2 regions of the Pseudoflavonifractor sp. HCP28S3_F10 genome follow, and region 2 is predicted to be linked to the other one. Evidence: predicted binding sites of a transcription regulator. Region 2 holds the regulator's gene; the other holds the start of a gene.
The links. Region 2 encodes LexA, which represses DNA repair genes until DNA is damaged. Its sites were predicted from a motif close to CNAACANNTGTTNG; they were not measured.
Positions count from the first base shown of each region.

Region 1: the regulator LexA is predicted to act here: its motif matches at 5,621-5,634, upstream of ACTNBZ_RS03510 (putative DNA modification/repair radical SAM protein).

Region 1 covers NZ_JBQHUB010000004.1:110,893-121,650, reverse strand. Annotated here, with positions in the region: gene ftsH (ATP-dependent zinc metalloprotease FtsH) at 1-1,069, shown strand, start outside; gene ACTNBZ_RS03535 (amino acid ABC transporter ATP-binding protein) at 1,286-2,038, opposite strand; gene ACTNBZ_RS03530 (amino acid ABC transporter permease) at 2,040-2,885, opposite strand; gene ACTNBZ_RS03525 (transporter substrate-binding domain-containing protein) at 3,004-3,909, opposite strand; lysine riboswitch at 4,039-4,212, opposite strand; gene rbr (rubrerythrin) at 4,464-5,075, opposite strand; gene ACTNBZ_RS03515 (hypothetical protein) at 5,333-5,530, shown strand; gene ACTNBZ_RS03510 (putative DNA modification/repair radical SAM protein) at 5,656-6,921, shown strand; gene ACTNBZ_RS03505 (epoxyqueuosine reductase) at 6,967-7,821, opposite strand; gene ACTNBZ_RS03500 (Mur ligase family protein) at 7,808-9,328, opposite strand; gene ACTNBZ_RS03495 (TIGR03915 family putative DNA repair protein) at 9,453-10,256, shown strand; gene ACTNBZ_RS03490 (hypothetical protein) at 10,314-10,754, opposite strand.
Region 2 covers NZ_JBQHUB010000028.1:645-11,402, reverse strand. Annotated here, with positions in the region: gene ACTNBZ_RS11100 (Crp/Fnr family transcriptional regulator) at 1-466, shown strand, start outside; gene ychF (redox-regulated ATPase YchF) at 510-1,601, opposite strand; gene ACTNBZ_RS11090 (SDR family NAD(P)-dependent oxidoreductase) at 1,789-2,592, opposite strand; gene ACTNBZ_RS11085 (ABC transporter ATP-binding protein) at 2,853-5,048, opposite strand; gene ACTNBZ_RS11080 (ABC transporter ATP-binding protein) at 5,048-6,784, opposite strand; gene ACTNBZ_RS11075 (MarR family winged helix-turn-helix transcriptional regulator) at 6,769-7,275, opposite strand; gene lexA (transcriptional repressor LexA) at 7,486-8,109, shown strand; gene ACTNBZ_RS11065 (methylated-DNA--[protein]-cysteine S-methyltransferase) at 8,111-8,572, shown strand; gene ACTNBZ_RS11060 (permease of phosphate ABC transporter) at 8,569-8,811, shown strand; gene ACTNBZ_RS11055 (exodeoxyribonuclease III) at 8,808-9,575, shown strand; gene ACTNBZ_RS11050 (RNA-binding protein) at 9,572-10,375, shown strand; gene ACTNBZ_RS11045 (DUF4177 domain-containing protein) at 10,388-10,621, shown strand; gene ACTNBZ_RS11040 (DUF896 domain-containing protein) at 10,635-10,758, shown strand, end outside.

The DNA of each region.
Region 1 (10,758 bases), on a different contig from region 2:
CGAGGGCGTGGTGGTGCTGGCTGCCACCAACCGGCAGGATATTCTGGATCCCGCCCTGCTGCGGCCCGGCCGGTTCGACCGGCAGGTCTATGTGGGTCCCCCCGACATCAAGGGGCGGGAGGAGATCCTGAAGGTACACGCCCGCAACAAACCCCTGGCCGAGGATGTGGATCTCTCCGAGCTGGCCAAGGGCACCGGCGGCTTTACCGGCGCCGATCTGGAGAACCTGATGAACGAAGCGGCCCTGCTGGCTGCCCGGCGGCATGAGCGCTTCATCGCCATGCGGGACCTGCAGGAGGCCGTCATCAAGGTGGTGGCCGGCCCCGAAAAGAAGAGCCGCGTGGTCATCGAGCGGGAGCGGAAGCTCACCGCCTTCCACGAGGCGGGCCATGCCGTGGTTATCCACGAACTGGAGACCCAGGACCCGGTCCATCAGATCACCATCATCCCCCGGGGCATGGCGGGGGGCATGACCATCTCCCTGCCTCAGGAGGACGTGTCCTTCATGTCCCGCCAGGCCCTGGCCGAACGCATCGCCGTCTGTCTGGGCGGCCGGGCGGCCGAGGAGCTCTGTCTGGGCGACATCTCCACCGGCGCGGGCAACGACCTGCAGAAGGCCACCTCCATTGCCCGGAACATGGTCACCCGGTACGGTATGAGCGATAAGCTGGGCAACGTGGTCTTTGACTCGGGCCATGACGAGGTCTTTATTGGCCGTTCCATGGCCCAGACCAAGAACTATTCGGAAGAGGTTGCCGCCCTCATCGACGAGGAGGTCAAAACCCTGATCGACGAGGCCTATGCCCGGTGCCGGAGCATTCTGGAGACGAAACGCGCCGAGCTGGAGCGCACGGCGGAATACCTGCTGGAGTATGAGAACATGGACGCCGCCACCTTCGAGCTGGTCTTTACCGGCGCCGAAACCCTCCCCCCTCCGGGCGAGGGCCCTGCAAAGGCAGAGGAGCCCGTGGACCTGGGCCCCGAGCTGCTGCCCGAGATCACCGGGGAGCGGTCCGCCCCGTCCCGGGAGGAGTCTCCCTCCGGCAAAGAGGAACGGGACGATCCGTAATTCCCCCACGAAACGGCAAAAGCGAGCGCACCCGGCGGTGCGCTCGCTTTTTTGTACGTTTGTCGTGCTCATACTAAAACTTGTTAAAAAGCTTGAAAAGCTTTTTATAGCGCGAAGCGCGTCAGGTTTTTATAAGACGCCGTGACGCACGCATGTGCGGCACCAGCGTGCGCAGCACGCGGGATTTCAAATAAAGCATTTTATTTGAAATCAGTATCAGTCCCCGCTCACCTGTCCCGTAAAGCGGGAAAGGAACTCCCGGGTGCGGGCCTGCTTGGGGTGGGCGAAGAGCTCCTTGGGCTCGCCCTCCTCGCAGATGACGCCGTCGGCCATATAGACCACATGGTTGCTCACGTCCCGGGCAAAGGCCATCTCATGGGTGACCACCAGCATGGTCATGCCCTCGTTGGCCAGATCCCGCATGACGGCGAGCACCTCGCCCACCATCTCCGGGTCCAGGGCGGAGGTAGGCTCGTCGAAGAGCAGCACCTCCGGCTCCATGGCCAGGGCCCGGGCGATGGCCACCCGCTGCTTCTGGCCGCCGGAGATCTGCCGGGGCTTGGCGTTGATGTAGGGCGCCATGCCCACCTTCTCCAGGTACTTCATGGCGTTCTGGCGGGCCTCTTCCTTGCTCTTTTTCAGCACCTTGGTCTGGCCCACCATGCAGTTTTCCAGCACAGTCATGTTGTTGAACAGGTTGAAGGACTGGAACACCATGCCCACCTTGGAGCGGTAGGAGGCGGCGTTCATCCCCCGGCCGGCCACGTCCCTGCCGTGGAAGAGGATCTCGCCGGAAGTGGGGGTCTCCAGCAGGTTGACGCACCGCAGCAGGGTGGATTTGCCCGATCCGGAGGCGCCGATGATGGAAGTCACGTCGCCGGGATGGACGGTAAAGTCGATGTCCCGCAGCACCACGTGGGCGCCGAAGGCCTTGCTGAGATGCCGGATCTCCAGAATGGCTTCGCTCATCTTACTTCCCCCTCTCCTCTTCCAGATTGCGCTCCAGCACGTCCTCCGCCTTTCCGGGGTGGGTATAGGTGCCGGCAGTCATGGTCAGGGCGTCGGTCTGCACCAGCTCATAGCTGTCCGCGCCGTCCATCCGGCGCTCCACCCACCGCAGCAGGAAGGAGGCGGTGAGGGTCATGGTCAGGTATCCGATCATCTCGATGGCCGCGGAGGGGAAGTACATGTTGTTCACACCCACGATGTAGCGGTGGGCGGCGAAGAACTCGGTGAACATGATGATAAACATGACCGAGGTGTCCTTCACGTTGATGATGAAGTTATTGCCGATCTGGGGCATGATGTTGCGCAGGGCCTGGGGCAGGATGACGCTGGTCATGGTCTGCACATGGGTCATGCCGATGGCCTTGGCGCCCTCGGTCTGGCCGGGGTCGATGGAGATGATGCCGCCCCGGACCGACTCGGCCATGTAGGCGCCGGTGTTGATGGACACCACGATGATGGCGGCCACCCAGGTACCGGTGAGGCCGGTGAACTTCAGGGCGTTGTCGGAGAAGTAGGGCAGGCCGTAGTAGATGAACACCGCCTGGAGCACCATGGGCGTGCCGCGGAACACCTCCACATAGACCCGGACCACCACCCGGATGAGCTTGAGCAGGAAGCGCTTGGGCAGGGGATCATTTTTGGTGTAGGGGATCGTGTTCAGGATACCGCAGATGAGGCCGATGATACAGCCGATGACGGTGGCCACCAGGGCCAGGATCAGCGTGTTCCGAATGCCGCCGAGATACATGGGCCAGTATTTGCTCCACAGCAGGACCACGTCCTGACCCAGCTTGACCAGCTTATCCACACTGGCACGCTCCTTTCAGTAAAGATACGGCGACCTCCGGCCCCATTCCGGGGCCGGAGGAAGTCTTGTTGTTCCATGTTGTCACGCTCCGCCTGTTCGCGGCGGCTGTGCGCTTCTTTTACACCTCGGGCTGGATGGAGATGGCCTCGTCCATCAGGGCGTTGAAGTCGTCCTCGGTCATGGTGGACAGAACAGAGTCAATGGCCTCCTTCAGGGCGGTGTTGCCCTTGAGGACGGAAATGCCGATGTTCACGTTCTCGGCCCGCTCCTCCTCGCTGGCGAACTGGAAGTCGCCGTCGGTACCGGAGAAGTTGAGGATGACCAGATTGTCGTCCTTGGCGGCGGCGCCCATGGCGGTGGGCATGTCGGTGCAGATGAAGTCCACGGTGCCGGTCTGCAGGGCCATGATCATGGCGGGGGCGTTGTCAGCGGGGGCCTGGAGCTCGGCGCCCTCGATCTGGGGCAGGCAGGAATCATACCAGATGGTGCCGGACTGGGCGGTGCACTTGCCGCCGGCAAGGTCGGCGATGGAGGCGGCGGAGGCATACTGGCTGTCCTTGGTGGTGACGCAGACGATGGTGGCGTAGTAGTAGGGGCCCGCCATGTCCACTTCCTTCATGCGCTCAGCGGTCATGGACTGGCCGGCGATATTGGCGTCCATGGTCTTGGACTGGACGGCGGGGCACAGAGAGTCCCACGCGCTGGAGACGATCTCCAGCTCCCAGTTGTTGGCCTCGGCGATCTTCTTGGCGATCATCACGTCGTAGCCGTTGGCGTAGGAGCCGGGCATGTTGGAGATGGGCACGGCGCCATTGGAGTCGTCCATCTGGGTCCAGTTATAGGGGGCGTAGGCGCACTCCATACCGACAGTGAACACGCCGTCCTCCACGCCGGTGTAGCTGTCTCCGGCGGGGGCGGCGCTCTGAGCAGGGGCGGAGGGCTGGGCGGCGGTACCGCCGCCGCAGGCGGTCAGGGACAGGCCCATGGTCAGGGCCAGGGCGAGGGCAAGGATGTTCTTCTTCATTGTTGTTTCCTCCAGTTTCAGTTCTGTGATGTCAGCTTTTCTGTGAGCAACAAAAAAGCCACGAACCTCCCTGGTGGAAGCGTTCATGGCGACAACTGCATCTTCTAACCGGTGTCGGATGCCCTTGTGGTCAATGATAGCGCTCCACACAGATCATGTGGCAGTCCGTGAGATCTTCTCCCAACGGCCCAGGCAACCGCCCCCCAGGCAGGGGTACGGCCCTTCGGCGGAAGGCCCTTTCTCCGGCGGGTGCGCTGCCCGAGCTGCCGGATACTGATGCAATTCCGCGCCTCTATCATTGCAGCGGGGACCGTCCCCCGCGACAATGGGTTCTTGGGCGTATTCTAACACGCAAACACAGGGCTGTCAAGCCTGTTTGTCCGCGTCCGGTGTTCGATTCCGTCTTTTGGGCATTTTGATCGGCACTTTTTTCTGTCATTTGTTTTGAATTTCCCGGCGTTATGGATTAAATGCCCGGATTTGCCCCTGTACGCTTTGGCGGATTCCGACAAAAAGCTCCGGTGTCCATCCAAAACGGACACCGGAGCTTTTCGTCATTTTTTCATCTGCCCGGGCGCAAAGGGCGAGAGCTCAAAGCGGATAAAATAGCCCTGGGGATGTCTGCACACGGGGCACATGGCCGGGGCCACCGAGCTCTCCACGATATGGCCGCATTTGAGGCACATCCATTTGATCTCCACGTCGGAGACAAAAAGACGCTCGCTCTCCAGCAATCCTGCAAATTCCCCGAAGCGGTCGCCGTGGATCTTCTCGATGCGGGCGATCTCGGAGAAAATGTGGGACGCCTGGGGAAAGCCCTCCTCCTTGGCCACCTTGGCAAAACCGGTGTAGTCGTGTTCCCACTCCTGATACTCGTTGTGCTGGGCGGCCTTCAGATGCTCCAGCACCGTGGGGTAGAGGTCCACGGGATAGGCGCCGTCCACCTTCAGGTTCTGTCCGCTCAGCCCCTCCAGCTGGTCATAGAACACCTTGGCGTGGGCCTCCTCCTGCCCGGCGGTAAAGGCGAACACCCCCTCGATGACCTGCAGGCCCTGCCTCCGGGCCAGGCCGGCAGCAAAAGTATAGCGGTTGCGGGCCTGGCTCTCCCCGGCAAAGGCCCGCAGCAGGTTCAGCCGGGTCTCGCTCTGGTCAAAGGAAACTGGCATGTAAACTCCTCCCATTTCTTGGATGGCATGAGTATGCCCGCCGGGCGCTCTTTTTATACCCCCACTATCCGGATGCGGACGCCAGACGGCAGATCGCACATATATATTTCCGCATTCTTGTATGATATATCTAAAAAAGAAAGTTCAGTATAAGTTATATTGGTATGATATAGACAAGTCCCCAGAGGATTGGTATCATATAATATACAGACGCACAGCAATAGGATATTCGCCGCCGTGCCGGAAAGGAGAAGGCCATGTTTGATATGAAATACTCGCGCCCCGGCGCCCTCCACGACCTGGCAGAGAAGGAGGCCGGGACCATTATGGGCCGGGATGAGCGCAAGGCCCTGAAACGGGCCGAGGAGGCTGAGCGGGCCTTCCGCCGGTCCAAGGGCTACGAGCCGGACACCTGGTGGGCCCGGCTCTGGCAACGGTTCAAAAAAGAGAAATGAGCGCATACGCTTATGGCAGGAGGCCGCCCGTTGACCGGGCGGCCTCCTTTTATTCCGGTTGACATGTCCCGCCGCGGGTGGTACTATTATAGTACATTTGTTCTATTCTGTTGGGAGGGACCGCCATGGAGCTGATGGACAAGCTGAATATCCTGGCCGACGCCGCCAAGTACGACGCGGCCTGCACCTCCAGCGGGCTCAGCCGGAGCAGCCGCCCCGGCGGTCTGGGCAGCACCATAGCCGCCGGTTGCTGCCATACCTTTTCGGCCGACGGCCGCTGCGTCACGCTGCTCAAGGTCCTGATGACCAACTACTGCGTCTACGACTGCCAGTACTGTGTCAACCGCCGCTCCCACGACACGCCCCGGGCCGCCTTCACCCCACGGGAGCTGTGCGAGCTGACCATCGGGTTCTACCGGCGCAACTATATCGAGGGTCTGTTTCTCTCCTCCGCCGTGATCCGGGACCCGGACTACACCACAGAGCGCATGATCGAGACCCTCTCCCTGCTGCGGCGGGAGTACAATTTCTGGGGCTACATCCACGCCAAGGCCATCCCGGGGGCAGATCCACTGCTCACCCGGCAGCTGGGTCTGCTGGCCGACCGGCTCAGCGTCAACATCGAGCTGCCGTCGGAGCGCAGCCTCTCCCTGCTGGCCCCGGACAAGAAAAAGGGGGCCATCCTCACCCCCATGGCCCAGATCCGGGACGGCATCGCCGCCTCTGCCCACGAGCTCTCCCGGTATAAGCACGCCCCCCGTTTTGCCCCCGCCGGGCAGTCCACCCAGATGATCATCGGCGCCACGCCGGAGAGCGACCGGCACATCCTCACCCTGACTCAGAGCCTCTATGACAAATACCGGCTCAAGCGGGTGTTCTTCTCGGCCTACATGCCGGTGTCGGACAGCAAACTGCTGCCCGCGCCACAGGGCTTTCAGCCCCCGCTGCTGCGGGAGCACCGGCTCTATCAGGCCGACTGGCTGCTGCGGTTCTACCACTTCCGGGCGGCGGAGCTGCTGGACGAGGGGCAGCCCGACTTCGACCTGCGGGTGGACCCCAAGTGCTCTTGGGCCCTGCGGCATATGGAGTTCTTCCCGGTGGAGGTGAACACCGCCGACTACGAGGCCCTGCTCCGGGTGCCCGGCGTGGGAGTGGTCAGCGCCCGGCGCATTCTGGCGGCCCGGAGGAACGGCGCACTCACCTTCGAGGGACTGAAAAAGCTGGGGGTGGTCCTCAAGCGGGCCCAGTACTTTATCACCTGCCGGGGAAAGCCCATGGAGGGCCTGCATGTGAGCCCGGAGGGGGTGCTCCGCCACCTGACCGCCCTGGAGCGGCCCCGGCCGGCCCAGGACGAACCCCGGCAGCTCTCCCTCTTTGAGAGCGCCGGGTAGGCAAAAAGGGAGCCCCGCCCACATGGGCAGAGCTCCCGCTGCGCTCTATTTTTCCGGTTTTCCCTCTCTTCTCTGGAGGGCCAGGTTCCGCCGCAGCACCGCCGGGCCCCGCCAGGCAAAGGCCCGGTCCCCGAACCGCTCCCTGAACTGCCGGTTGGTCAGGCCTTCCACCATATCCGCCGTCAGGGTATGGATCAGGTCCTGCCGGAACTCGGGCAGTGCGGTCTCCATGGCCCCGGCGTTATGGGGGCACACGCTCTGGCACAGGTCGCAGCCCCACGCATAGGGGTGGGAAGCCACCAGGGCAATCTGCTCCTGCGTCAGCTCCCCCTTCTTCTGGGTCAGGTGGGAGAGGCATTTCTCCGCTTCGAAGGTCCCGCCCCTCAGCGCCCCGCCGGGACAGGCCGCCGCGCACCTGCCGCAGTCCATACAGCCGGGACTGGGCCGGGACTGGGGCAGGTCCAGGGGCAGGTCGGTGAGGATGGTGCCCAGAAAGAGCCAGGAGCCGTAGGGGGGCAGGATGACCAGCCCGTTCCGGCCTATCATCCCCAGCCCGGAGAGCCGGGCGGCCTCCCGCTCGGGCAGGGGGGAGCTGTCGGTCCCCGGCACGAACCGGTACTCCGGGTGTTTTTCCCGCAGCGTATCACACACCGTATTCAGCCGCCGGGTCAAAACCAGATGGTAGTCCCGCCCCCGGGCGTAGAGGGAGAGGTTGCCGGGCATCTGCCCCGCGTAGTAGGAGAAGGCCGCCGTCAGTACGCTCCTGGCGCCGGGGCACAGCTCCTCGGCCCGCTGCCGGGCGCTGCCGTCCATGCCGGCGGCCAGGGTCTCATAGGGCACGCAGCCCCACCCCGCCGCCCCGGCGGCGGCGAAGAGGCCGCCCAGCTCAGCGGCCGTCATAGCGCTCCAGGGCCCGCCGGGCCAGCAGCCCGTCAGGGACGCAGGGCTCCGGGCCGTTTTTCCGCTTCTGGGTCATATCGCATCCCTTGCCCGCCAGCACCACCACGCCGGGGACGGCGCTGTCCAGGATGGCCCGGAACACGGCCTCCTCCCGGTCGGGAATGATCTCCGCCTCCTTGCCCCAGGGGGCGATATGGCTTTGGATCTCGGCACAGATATCGGCCACCTCCTCGGGGCCGGGGTCGTCCTCGGTAAGGAGGATGCGGTCGGCCAGGGCGCCGGCCGCCCGGCCCATGCCCGCGCGGCGGTCAATGGCCTTGCCGCCGGTGCAGCCGAAGAGGACGGTGAGGGTCCGGCCGGGGTACTCCGCCCGGGCCGAACGGAGCAGGGCCTCCAGGCTCATGCCGTTGTGGGCGTAGTCCACGATGACTGAGAGCTGCCCATCGGCAGAGGAATAGTGCTCCATCCGGCCGGGCACCGCCGCCCGGGCCAGCCCCGCCGCCACGGCGCCCTCCGGGACGCCGTACACCTCGGCCACGGCGGCGGCGGCCAGGGCGTTCTCCACGTTGAAAAGCCCCGGCATGCCCAGCACCATGTCCCGCTCATAGCGGGGGGTGCGCAGACGGAAGCGGATGCCGTCCCCCTCCTTGCGGATGTCCGAGGCGTACACATCGGCCGCCGGGTCTGCCCGGGAGAAGGTGAGCACCCGGGGGCAGACCTCCGCCGAGCGCCGTATATCCTCCGCGTGGTCGCAGTCCAGATTGACGCAGGCCGTCTCCGCCTGCCGGAAGATGAGCAGCTTGGAGGCAAAATAGTCCGCCCAGTCGGGGTGCTCGATGGGGGAGATGTGGTCCTCGCCGATGTTGAGGAACACGGCGCAGGAGAGGTCCACCCCGATGACCCGGCCGTACTTCAGGGCCTGGCTGGAAAACTCCATGGTCACATAGTCGGCTCCCGCCGTCACCGCGTTGAGCAGATGCCGCTGCAGGTCCAGGGGCTCCGGCGTGGTCAGCCTGGCGGGGCGGCGCTCCAGCCCGTCGTCGGTAATGATGGTGGAGAGGATGGCAGTCTCCCGCCAGCCCTCTTCCGCGCGCCAGGCGTCCAGGATGGACTTGATGTAGTAGGCCGCGGTGGTCTTGCCCTTGGTGCCGGTGATACCCGTGACCTTCAGCGCCCCGGAGGGATGGCCGTAGGCCAGGTCGGCCAGCAGGCCCATGGCCCGGCGGATATCGCTCACCCGGATGCAGGGGACCGCCCCCCCCTCCGCGTAGGGCCGCTCGCTCACATAGGCGAAGGCCCCGGAGCGGACGGCGTCCGCCAGGTACTGCCCCTTGAAGGCCGCACCCTTGCACAGAAAGAGGGTGCCGGGCACCACCCGCTTGGAGTCGCAGGATACCAGGGCCACCGGCGCCGTCAGGTCGGCGGACAGGGGCTTGTCCTCGGCCAGCAGGCCGTGGCGGAGCAGAAGCTGATAGTAGTCGCCCAGAGTCAGGACGGGTCGTTCCATATCGGTCACCACCAGAAAAAGTTCGATCCGGGCGGGGAGGTTCCCCGCCGCTGTAAGGTTATATTTTATCATATCCGGGCCGGAAAAGGAAGATACCCCGGCCCCCGCCGAAAGGAGAGTCCTTATGCCCTGGACCCAGGTCTCCTACTGTTATGACGGCAGCTTTGCCGGGTTCCTCACCTGCGTTTTTGAGAGCTATGTCCACCGGGAGGCTCCCGCCGCCTTCTCCACCCCCGCCGACCCCCGCCTTTCCCTCTGGCCCGAGCGAAACGTGGAGACCGACGAGGCCCACGCCAAACGGGTATACGCCTCCCTGGCCAACAAGATCTCCCCCGCCGCACGGCAGTTGGTGGTCCGGGGATTCCTCACCTGCCTGCCCGACCAGGAGTTCCACCTGTGGCGGTTCATTCAATACGGTTATGCGCGGGGGAGCGCCGTCACCGCCGACCTGACCGACAGCCGGGTCCTCACGCTGTACCGGGCGGTGCGGCACCTGGAGGGGGAGGCCCATCTGCTCAAGGGCTTTCTCCGCTTCTCGGAGCAGGAGGGGGTGCTCATCGGCGAGATCGAGCCCAAAAACCGGGTACTCCCCCTGCTGCGCCCTCATTTCTGCACCCGCTACGCCGGGGAGGCCTTTCTCATCTACGACCGCACCCACCGGGAGGCCCTGTTCCACCGGCCGGGGGACTGGGCCATCGTCCCGCTGGAGGACTTCCGCGCCGCGGCGCCGGGGGAGGAGGAGCGTGCCTACCGGGCCCTGTGGCGCCGCTTTTATGACACCATCGCCATCGAGGGGCGCTATAATCCCAAATGCCGCATGACCCATATGCCCAAGCGATACTGGGGGACCATGACCGAATTCCAGACCGATCCCCCGCCGGAGAGCGGCGCCCTGCCCCGCCCGGTCAGGAGGGATCCCCTGCATTAGTGCGCAAAAAGGGGGCGTACCGCTTTTACAGCGCGCCCCCTTTTATGGTATCCCCTCTTACACCGGGTGGGAAAAGAGCCGGTGATCCAGGAGCTTGATGAGCTCCAGCACGCTGACATACTCCTGCCTGGTGCCGTCCGGCCACTCCACAAAGCCCTGCCAGGTGGTGCTGCGGCGGGTAATGACGTAGAGCGAAAAGGTGGCCACCTCTCCCCGGCAGGCCTCCACCTCCTCCTTGGTCATGCCGCTGTCCAGATCGGCGGCCACAGGCAGGGGCGCATCCGGGTTTTTCACAAAGCTTCGGGTCCGCTCAAAGGCCTGGGGAAAGTTCTGCCGGTTGAGCACCTCCTCCACCTGGAGCAGCAGATCCCCCAGGTCGCCGAAGGTGATGGGAGCCGTCAGGCGGCGGCTCACCACCCGGCCCCGGATGCTTCCGGCCTCCAGGCTGTCCACACACACCCGCAGGGCAGCGTCATAGTGATTCATTTTTGCTGGCATAACT
Region 2 (10,758 bases):
CATCCAGGGCCGGGCGGGCCCGGGGGAGCTGTTTGGGGAGGCCTACGCCTGCGGGGACGAGCCCCTGGGGGTCAGCGTCCAGGCGGCGGAGGACAGCCGGGTGCTCTTTCTGGAGGCGGAGCGGCTGCTCACCGCCTGTCCGTCGGCCTGCCCCTTCCACGCCCGGGCGGCAGCCAACCTGCTGCGGGTGCTGGCCGGGAAAAACCGGATGCTCAGCCGGAAGATCGAGCACATCTCCCAGCGGACCACCCGGGCCAAGGTGCTCTCCTACCTGTCCTGGCAGGCCCGGCGGCAGGGCTCTGCCTGCTTTTCCATCCCCTTCGATCGGCAGGGACTGGCCGACTATCTGGCGGTGGACCGCAGCGCCCTGTCCCAGGAGCTGGGCAGAATGCGGCGGGAGGGGCTGCTGGACTTCCGCAAGAATCAGTTTGAGCTCAAGGGGACGGAACAGCCGGAGACAGAGTAAAAAACAGGCGGCACGCTCTGCGTGCCGCCTGTTTTTTCACAATTTAAACGTTGAAGCGGAAGAGCACAATATCTCCGTCGTTCATCACATACTCTTTGCCCTCGGACCGGACCAGGCCCTTCTCCCGGGCGGCGGCCATGGTGCCGTTGGCCTTCAGGTCCTCGAAGTTGACCACCTCGGCCCGGATAAAGCCCCGCTCAAAGTCGGTGTGAATCTTGCCGGCGGCCTGGGGGGCCTTGGTGCCCCGGGTGATGGTCCAGGCCCGGCACTCGTCCTCGCCGGCGGTGAGGAAGGAGATCAGGCCCAGCAGGGCGTAGCTGGCCTTGATAAGCCGGTCCAGGCCGGACTCGGCGATGCCCAGATCGTCCAGGAACATCTTCTTCTCCTCGCTCTCCAGCTCGGCAATCTCGGCCTCCAGCTTGGCGCATACGGGGATGACCTGGGCCCCCTCCTTGGCGGCAATCTCGGCCACCTGCTGGTAGTAGGGCACGTTCTGATAGTCGGCAAAGCCGTCCTCGTCCAGATTGGCGGCGTAGATGATGGGCTTGAGGGAGAGAAGCTCGCTGGTGGCGATGATGGCCCTGTCATCCTCGTCGCACTCAAAGGAGCGGGCGGAGTTGCCGTCGTTCATCCAGTCCCGCAGGGCGGTGAAGAGCTCGGCCTCGTGGAGGAACTTCTTGTCCGCCTTGGCGGCCTTGGTGGCCTTGTCGATGCGGCGCTCCACCATCTCCACATCGGCCATGATGAGCTCGATGTCAATGATGCCGATGTCCCGCACCGGGTCGGTGGAGCCCTCCACATGGATCACGTTCTCGTCGTCAAAGCAGCGCACCACGTGGACGATGGCATTGGTCTCCCGGATGTTGGCCAGGAACTTGTTGCCCAGACCCTCTCCCCGGCTGGCGCCCTTCACCAGACCGGCGATGTCCACGAACTCGATGACCGCCGGGGTGGTCTTTTTGGGCTTGTAGAAATCGGACAGCCAGTCCAGACGGTAATCGGGCACAGCCACCACGCCCACGTTGGGATCGATGGTACAGAAGGGGTAGTTGGCGCTCTCGGCGCCGGCGTTGGTGATGGCGTTGAACAGGGTCGACTTGCCCACGTTGGGAAGGCCCACAATGCCGAGCTTCATATCAAAGACGTCCTTTCGGTGTGAAAATACAAAATGAGCCTAACTATTATACCGGATTTTCAAGGCAAAGACAAGAAGAGCGGGAGCAAAATGTCTCACTTCCTTTCTCCGGCGGGTAAAAAAACCGGCGGCGGATCATCTGATCCGCCGCCGGTCTTGATACAGCGATAAGGGAAACGGGGAACGATCAGGGACGCAGGCCCATACCGCCCTCCAGGGTAAGGGTCTCGCCGGTGAGATACTTGAAATCAGGAGTGGAAAGCTGGACGCATACCCGGCCGATCTCGGTCTCGGGGTCGCCGTAGTGGCCCATGGGGGGCATCTTCACGTTAGCCTTGAAGGCGTCAGGATAGGTATTCCGGAAGTTCTCCAGCTGGGCAGTCCAGGCAATGGGACAGATCACATTGACATTGATGCCGTCGGGACCCCACTCCGTGGCGGCCACCCGGCTCAGGCCCCGGATGCCTTCCTTGGCGGCGGCATAGGCGCACTGGCCGTAATTGCCGAAGAGGCCGGCGCCGGAGGCAAAGTTGATGACGCTGCCGTGGGTTTCCTTCAGGTGGGGATAGCAGGCCTGCATATAGTAGAAAGCGGCGTAAAGGCCCGAATAGAGGGCCAGGTCAAACTGCTCGGTCGTGTGGTCAGCCAGAGTGACGCCGGAAGCCGAGGCCTGGGCATTGTTGATAAGCGTGTCAATGCGGCCGAAGGCTTTGATCGTCTCGTCCACCACGTGCTGGACAGTGGCCTTATTATCGCTGCCGGAGGCCACGTCGGCCTGAATGGTGAGGACTCTGATGCCGTAAAGCCGCTCCAGCTCTTCCTTGGCGGCCTCCAGCTTCTTTACGTTGCGGCCGGTGATGACAATGCTGGCACCCTCTTTGGCAAATGCGGTGGCAATGCCGTAACCAATGGAGCCGCAGCTCTTGCCGTCGCTGAGGACCGCCCGGCCGGCACCGGTGATGAGAACTACCTTACCATCAAATTTTCCCATAGGGATCACCTCCAAAATTGTATGACAGAATGGATAGGGACAAAATCATATGACTTCCAGGAGGGATTGGACACAGATTTGAAATGCAGATTTGCTTTTTGTACGCACAGTATAACACACAGGGGACGCAGGCTGCAAAACATATTCTTACCTGAAGTTAAAAAATTAAACTGAAATTTTGAAAATCGTAAACGGAAGTAAAAAGGATCCCCGCCGCACGGGATCCATGCGGCGGGGAAAAAGTATGATTCCGCAGAGGCTCACGAGAGCTGGAACTGGCCGGTGTAGAGCTGGTAGTAGCGTCCCTTCTCCTCCAGCAGCTCCTGGTGGGAGCCCTTTTCCTCGATCTGGCCGTGCTCGATGACCACGATGCAGTCGGAATTGCGGACGGTGGACAGGCGGTGGGCGATGACGAAGACGGTGCGGCCCTCCATCAGGGCGTCCATGCCCTTCTGGATCAGGGCCTCGGTGCGGGTGTCGATGGAGGAGGTGGCCTCGTCCAGGATCATCACCGGGGGGTCGGCCACGGCGGCCCGGGCGATGGCCAGCAGCTGCCGCTGGCCCTGGGACAGGTTGGCGCCGTCGCCGGTGACCATGGTGTTGTACCCGTCTGGCAGGCGGCGGATGAAAGAGTGGGCATTTGCGGTCCTGGCGGCGGCCACACACTCCTCATCGGTGGCGGAGAGCCGGCCATAGCGGATGTTGTCCATGATGGTGCCGGTAAAGAGGTGGGTGTCCTGGAGCACCGCGCCCAGGGCCGAGCGGAGGTCGTCCTTGCGGATGGAGCGGACGTTGATGCCGTCAAAGGTGATCATGCCGCCCTCGATCTCGTAAAAGCGGTTGATGAGGTTGGTAATGGTGGTCTTGCCCGCGCCGGTGGAGCCCACGAAGGCGATCTTCTGGCCCGGATTGGCGTAGACGCTCACGTCCTTCAGGATGCGCTTGCCCGGCACATAGGAGAAGTCCACGTGGTTGAAGCGGACGGCGCCCCTGAGCTCGGTGAGGCAATAATCCTCCCCCGGCACATTGCGCACCGAGCCCCGGATCAGGTGGAGGGTGGCGCGGCCGCTGCCGTCGGGGTATTTCCAGGCCCAGCCGTGACCGGCCAGCTGGGACAGGTCGGTCACCCGGGTAAGAGAGCCGTCCTCCTCCAGCCGGACCCACACGCTGTTGCCGCTTTCTGTATGAGGAGGCAGCAGGCGGAGGGAACCGTCCTCCTCTTCGGCCAGACCCAGCTCAGTGAGCCGGTCCTTCTCCCCGATGAGAACGGGGACCAGCGCCATGGCAGTGGTACGGGGGACCTTCCAGGCCCAGGTGCGGGGGCGGCCCTGGCCGGTGTGGACCGACAGGCTGCCGTTGGCGTCCTTCTCCGCCGGGACCAGGGTGACTGTGCCCTCGTCCGGCTCGCAGGGCTCATCCATGATCTCGAAGATCCGCTCGGCGCCCGCCATGGCGGAGAGCACGGTGGTGAGCTGCTGGGAGATCTGGTTGAGGGGCTGGCCCACCTGGCGGCAGAACTGGAGGAATAGGGTGAAGGAGCCCAGTTTGAAGCCGGCCAGGATGGAGAGCACCCCGCCGAAGGCGGCGGTGAGGGCGTAGCCCACGTTCATGATGTTCATGGCGATGGGCATGACGGCGGTGGAGTAGAAGCCGGCGCTGGTGGCGGCCTGGCGGTACTCCTCGTTGAGCCCGGCAAAGAGCTCCTTGGCCTGCTCCTCATGGGTGAAGGCTTTGACCACCTTCAGGCCCTCGATGGTCTCCTGAATATTGCCGTTGACGGCGCCCAGGGCGGCCTGCTGCTTCTGATAATATTTGCGGCTGCGGCCGCCGAACACCTTGAACACCGCGAAGGTGGAGCCCAGGGTCACCACGCTGACCAGGAAGAGCAGCGGATTGACGGCCAGCATCACCACCACGATGCCCACGAACATAAGAAGGCTGGAGAAAAGGGAAACCACGCTCTGCTCCAGGGCCATCTGCACGTTGTCCGCGTCGTTGGTGAAGCGGCTCATCAGCTCGCCGTGGGTGTGCTTGTCAAAATAGCTCAGGGGCAGGGACTGGAGATGGTCAAAGAGGTCCCGGCGCAGCCGGTTCACCCCCCGCTGGGCCACCTGGACCATGATGGCGGACTGGGCATAGGTGGCCACCCAGCCTACGGCATAGATACAAAGCAGCTTGACGATGTCCAGCGCCAGGTCCCCGGGTCCGGCATATCCGCCGTAGGTGATGGAATTGATAATGACCTGGTTGACAAAGACCGAGCCGGCCAGGTTGGTGCCCACTGACAGCAGCAGAGCGATGCCCACCAGAACCAGGGGCCATTTCTTCCGGCCAATGTAGCTGAGAAGGCGGCCCAGCGTCTTTTTCAGGTCCTTGGGCTTTTGAAAGCCGCCCCGCCGGCCGTGGCCGGGGCCGTGACCGGGCCCCTGAGGGGCCGTTTTTTGAGAGACTGCCATTACTGACCCACTCCTTCCTGCTGAGACTGATAGATCTCCTGGTAGATGGTGCTGCGGGCCATCAGCTCCTCATGGGTACCGGCGTCGGCCACCCGGCCGTCGTCCAGGACCAGGATGCGGTCGGCGTACTGCACGGAGCTGATGCGCTGCGCAATGATGATGACGGTGGTGCCCGCCAGGTTCTCCTTGAAGGACTGCCGGATGGCGGCCTCGGTGGCGCTGTCCACGGCGGAGGTGGAGTCGTCCAGGATGAGGATGGCGGGATGGCGGAGCATGGCCCGGGCGATGCACAGCCGCTGCTTCTGTCCGCCCGAGACGTTGACGCCGCCCTGGTCCATCCGGGTGTCGAATCCGTCGGGCAGACCCATGATAAAGTCGTAGGCCTGGGCGTTTTTGGCGGCCTGGATCATCTCCTCCTCAGTGGCGTCCGGCCGGCCCCAGAGCAGGTTCTCCCGGATGGTGCCCGAGAAGAGCACGTTGTTCTGCAGCACCATGCCGATGCGGCGGCGCAGCTCGTCCAGGGGGTAATCCCGCACGTCCACACCGTCCACCCGGACCGCGCCGCCGGTCACGTCGTAGAACCGGGGGATCAGGTTCACCAGGCTGGATTTGCCCGTGCCGGTGCCGCCCACGATGGCCAGAAACTCGCCGGGCCGGGCGGTAAAGGTGATGTCGGAGAGCACATCGTCCCCGGAGCCGGAGGTCTGGTATTTGAAGTGGACGTGGTCGAACTCCACCTTGCCCGCGGGGACGGGGAGCTCCGCGGCGGTGAGGCTGCCGTCCCCGATCTCAGGTTTGGTCTCCAGCACCTCGTCGATGCGCCGGGCGCAGGCGATGGCCCGGGAGAGCTGCAGCAGGCTCATGGCCACCATCATCACGCTCATCAGGATCTGGAAGATGTAGGTAATAAAGGAGGACAGATCGCCGATGAGCATCTCACCGCTCAGGACCTTGCTGCCGCCCAGGTAGAGCACGGCGGCGGTGGCGCTGTTCATGGCGATGCTCATGACAGGCATCATCAGGATGATGCGCATGTCGGCCCGCAGGGTGGCGGCGGTGAGCTCGTCGTTGGAGCGCTTGAACTTGGTCTTCTCATAGCCCTCCCGGACAAAGGCCTTTACCACCCGGATGGCCACCAGATTTTCCTGAATGGTGCCGTTGAGGGCGTCGATCCTGGTCTGCATGACCTGGAACAGATGGTTGCAGGCCTTCATCAAAAGCCCGATGGCCAGGGCCATCAGAGGGATGACCACCAGCATCACCATGGCAAGCTCCGCGTTGATGCTGACCGCCACGAAAAGGGCGGCGATGAGCATCACCGGGGCCCGGGTGAGCAGGCGCATGCCCATGGTCACCATCATCTGGATGGCGTTGACGTCATTGGTGATGCGGGTGATGAGGGAGGCGGAGGAAAAGCGGTCGATGTCCGAAAAGGAAAACTCCTGCACCTTGTTGTAGATGCCCCGGCGCAGGTTGGCGCCGAAGCCCTGGCCGCCAATGGCGGCAAATTTGGCGGCGAACATGCCGCACAGCATGCTGCACAGGGCCAGCACCAGCATGGCGCCGCCCATTTTCAAAATGTAGGGCAGGTCGCCGGAGGCGATGCCCACATCCACGATGGCCGCCATGAAGCGGGGCAGCGCCAGCTCGCAGGCCACCTCAAGAATGACCAGCAAAGGCGCCAGAATGGCGTACTTCCTGTATTCCCCAAGATAGGACGCTAGTTTTTTGAGCATGGGTCTTGTTCCATCCTTTCATCGAAAAGGTCGTCGGGCAGGCCGTGGCCGGGCCCCCACAGGTTGCGGAGCATCCGCTGGTGGTACTGGTTGAGCTGCCGGTACTCCTCTCTGGAGAAACCGGCGAACATCAGCTCGTCCACCTGATTGAAGATGGTGAAGCACTGCTCCACGGCGCGGATGCCCTTGGGCGTGATGGTCACCCGCTTGCAGCGCTGGTCCTCCGGATCCGGGTGCTTTTCCACGTAGCCGCCCCGCTCCAGGGACTTGAGGGAGACTGCCGCCGTGGCCGGCGAGATGTGCAGGTCGTCGGCCAGCTCCCGCTGGGAGACGGCGCGGCCCTCCTCGCTCCTGCGGCGGAGAAGGAAAAGCAGGGGCGGCGCGCCCAGATCGTCCAGCCCCACGGCGCTCATCCGGGCCTGCACCTCCTTGTGGTGGGCCCGGTGCAGGGCATGGAACAGCATGCCGGGAAGGGGTCTGCCTGATTTCAAACGGATCCACCTCTTTCTGAAGCAGAGAAAATAATTAGCCCGCTGATAATTAGGGGGCTTATCTATAGTACGTGGATATAAAACGAAAGTCAACTGAAAATTTGTAAATAAATTGTAACCAATACAACGTACGTTCCTTAGAACGGACGTTTGCTTTTTTGTTCTCTCTATGATAATATAAAGTATACATAACCGAAGGAGGGAGCCGCCATGAAGGCCATTTCCCCCAAGCAGCAGCAGATCTATGATTTTATCATTTCATTCCAGGCGGACCACGGCTATCCCCCCTCCGTGCGGGAGATCGGGGAGCATGTGGGCCTCAAGTCCCCGTCCACCGTCCATTTCCACCTGAAGGGGCTGGAGTCGGCCGGGTATATCGCCAAGGCCGAGGGCAAGACCCGGGCCATCACCGTAGTGGGGGGCCCGGAGGCGGGCGGCCCCGTGATGGAGGAGCTGGACGCCCGGCCCGACCGCATCCCCATCGTGGGCAATGTGGCTGCCGGTTCTCCCATCCTGGCGCAGGAGTGCATCGAGGACTATCTGGTATTTGAGACCAACGGCAGGACCGGGGAGTATTTCGCGCTGAAGGTCCGGGGAGAATCCATGCTGGGGGCCGGCATCCTGCCCGGGGACCTGGTGGTGGTCCACCGGCAGCAGGAGTGCCATAACGGCGAGATCGTGGTGGCCCTCTTTGAGGACGAGGCCACGGTCAAGACCCTCCGCCGGAAGGACGGCAGGGTCTGGCTCATGCCCGAGAACCCGGATTACGAGCCCATTGACGGCACCTTTGCCCAGATCATCGGCAAGGTGGTGGCTGTCATGCGGAGATACTGATATGGATCTGATCCTTTTTGACTCCCCGCTGGGCTGGATGGGAGCCAGCGCCGGCGAGAGCGGCGCGATAGAGCGGGTCTACCTCCCCGGCGCCCCCGTGCCCCGCATCATGTGCCGCGAGACCCCCCTGCTGGCCGAGGCCCGGCGGCAGCTGCTGGCCTATCTGGCCGGGGAGCTGCGGGAATTCAACCTGCCCCTCTCCCCCGCCGGAACTCAGTTCCAGCGCCAGGTGTGGGAGGAGCTGCGGAAGGTCCCCTACGGCGGGACCGTCTCCTACGGGGAGCTGGCCCGGCGGGTGGGACGGCCCAAAGCCGCCCGGGCCGTGGGCCAGGCCAACCACAACAACCCCATTCCCATCATCGTCCCCTGCCACCGGGTGGTGGGCAGCGGCGGCGCCCTCACCGGCTACGCCGGGGGGCTGGAGATCAAGGAAAAACTGCTGAGACTGGAGGGAGCCAGATGAAAAAGCTGTTTGCCATCGCGGATTCCTACGTTCAACGCATGACCTGGAAGGATGTGTCCCTGGTAAAGGTCTGCCTGTGCGCCATCGGCGTGCTGCTGGGCCTGTGCGTCCCCCGCAGGCGCCGGAAGTGGGCTGCCCTGGGGGCGGGCGCGGCCTTTATCGCCACCTATATCCCCCTGATGGCGGGCTTTGTGCCCCATCTGGTCCGGGAGCTGAGAGAGGACGGGGACGCGGATTGAAGCTGATCTCCTGGAATGTGAACGGCCTGCGGGCCTGCGTGGGCAAGGGCTTCCTGGACTTTTTCCGGGAGGCGGACGCCGACGTGGTCTGCCTGCAGGAGACCAAGCTCCAGCCCCACCAGATCGAGCTGGACCTGCCCGGCTACCGGCAGTACTGGAACTCCGCCGAGAAGAAGGGCTATTCCGGCACCGCCCTCTTCACCCGGCGGGAGCCGCTGCAGGTCACCTTCGGCATCGGCATGGCGGAGCACGATACCGAGGGACGGGTCATTACCGCCGAGTATGAGGACTTTTTCCTGGTCTGCTGCTACACCCCCAACGCCCAGCGGGGCCTGACCCGCCTGGGCTACCGGATGGAGTGGGAAGATGAATTCCGCGCCTATCTGAAGGGGTTGGACGGCAAAAAGCCGGTGATCCTCTGCGGGGATCTGAACGTGGCTCATCAGGAGATCGACCTGAAGAACCCCAAGTCCAACCGGGGCAACGCCGGCTTCTCCGACGAGGAGCGGGCCAAGATGACCGAGCTCCTCTCTTCCGGCTTTACCGATACCTTCCGCTGGCTCTATCCCGACGTGACGGGGGCCTACTCCTGGTGGTCCTATATGTACCACGCCCGGGACAACAACGCCGGGTGGAGGATCGACTATTTCATTGTCTCCGACCGCCTGAGAGAGCGGGTGGCCGACAGCAGAATCCTCTCCCAGGTCATGGGCAGCGACCACTGCCCGGTGGAGCTGGAACTGCGGGACGGGGAAACGCCATGACCAAGACGGAATTGCTCAACAAGCTGGCCCGGGACGAGGAGGAGCGGCTCCTTCTGGCCCGGGCGCTGGACAAGCTGGAGACGGCCCGGAGGAAGAACATCCCGGCCTTCACCGGCTTTTTATCCCCCGGGGAGCGGGCCAATGTGGAAAACCTGATCGCCGCCTCCGGCCACCCGCGGCATCTGTTCTTCGGCGGATACGAGGGGGCGGAGCGGACCATCTGCGTCTTTCTCCCCGACTGGCAGGAGGAGGAGGACTTTCTTGCCCTGGCGGCGGAGGAGGGACCGGTGTCCGCCCTGCGGTGCGCCTATCCCGCCGACGCGGGCCTGACCCACCGGGACTTCCTGGGGGCCATCCTGGGCCAGGGCATCACCCGGGAAAAGGTGGGCGACCTGCTGGTGCGGGGGGATTCCTGCGACCTGGTGATCCTGCGGGAGCTGGAGGACTACCTTCTCCTCAACCTGGACAGCGCCGGCCGGGCCCGGCTGAAGGTCTCCCCCATCCCTCTGGACCGGCTGGAGCCGCCGGAGGTGCGGGTCAGGACCATCCGGGACACGGTGGCCACCCCCCGGCTGGACGCGGTGGCGGCCTCGGCCTTTTCCCTCTCCCGGAGCAGGGCCGCCGACCTGATCTCGTCGGGCCGGGTCCAGCTCAACTACCGGGAGTGCGTCAAGCCCGACCGGACGGTGGAGGAGGGGGATACCATCTCCTGCCGGGGCCTGGGCAAGTGTAAGGTGAAAAAGCTGGGGGGCCTGTCCAAAAAGGGACGGGTCATGGTGGAGCTGGAGCGCTGCCTGTAAGGAGGAGACGCCATGCTGGAGTATGAATTTGAGGAGCTGGAGCTGGATTACGGCGCGGGATACAACCTGTTCACCGGCATCACCACCGAGACCGCCGGCCACCGGGAGATCATCGCGGCGCGGGCGGCCCGGGGCTGGCGGTACGCCGGATACCTCCCGGTGGTGCAGCGGGGCGGCGGTCAGCTCCAGGTCATCGACCTGATTTTTGAGCGCAGCCGGGATGACGGCCAGCGGCGGGAAAAATAGAGGAGGAACAGCCTTGTATATCACACAGGAAAAGATCGACCGCATCAACGCCCTGGCCAGAAAGGCCAAGACACCCGAGGGACTGACGGCGGAGGAGACGGCCGAGCGGGACGTGCTGCGCCGGGAGTATATCGCCT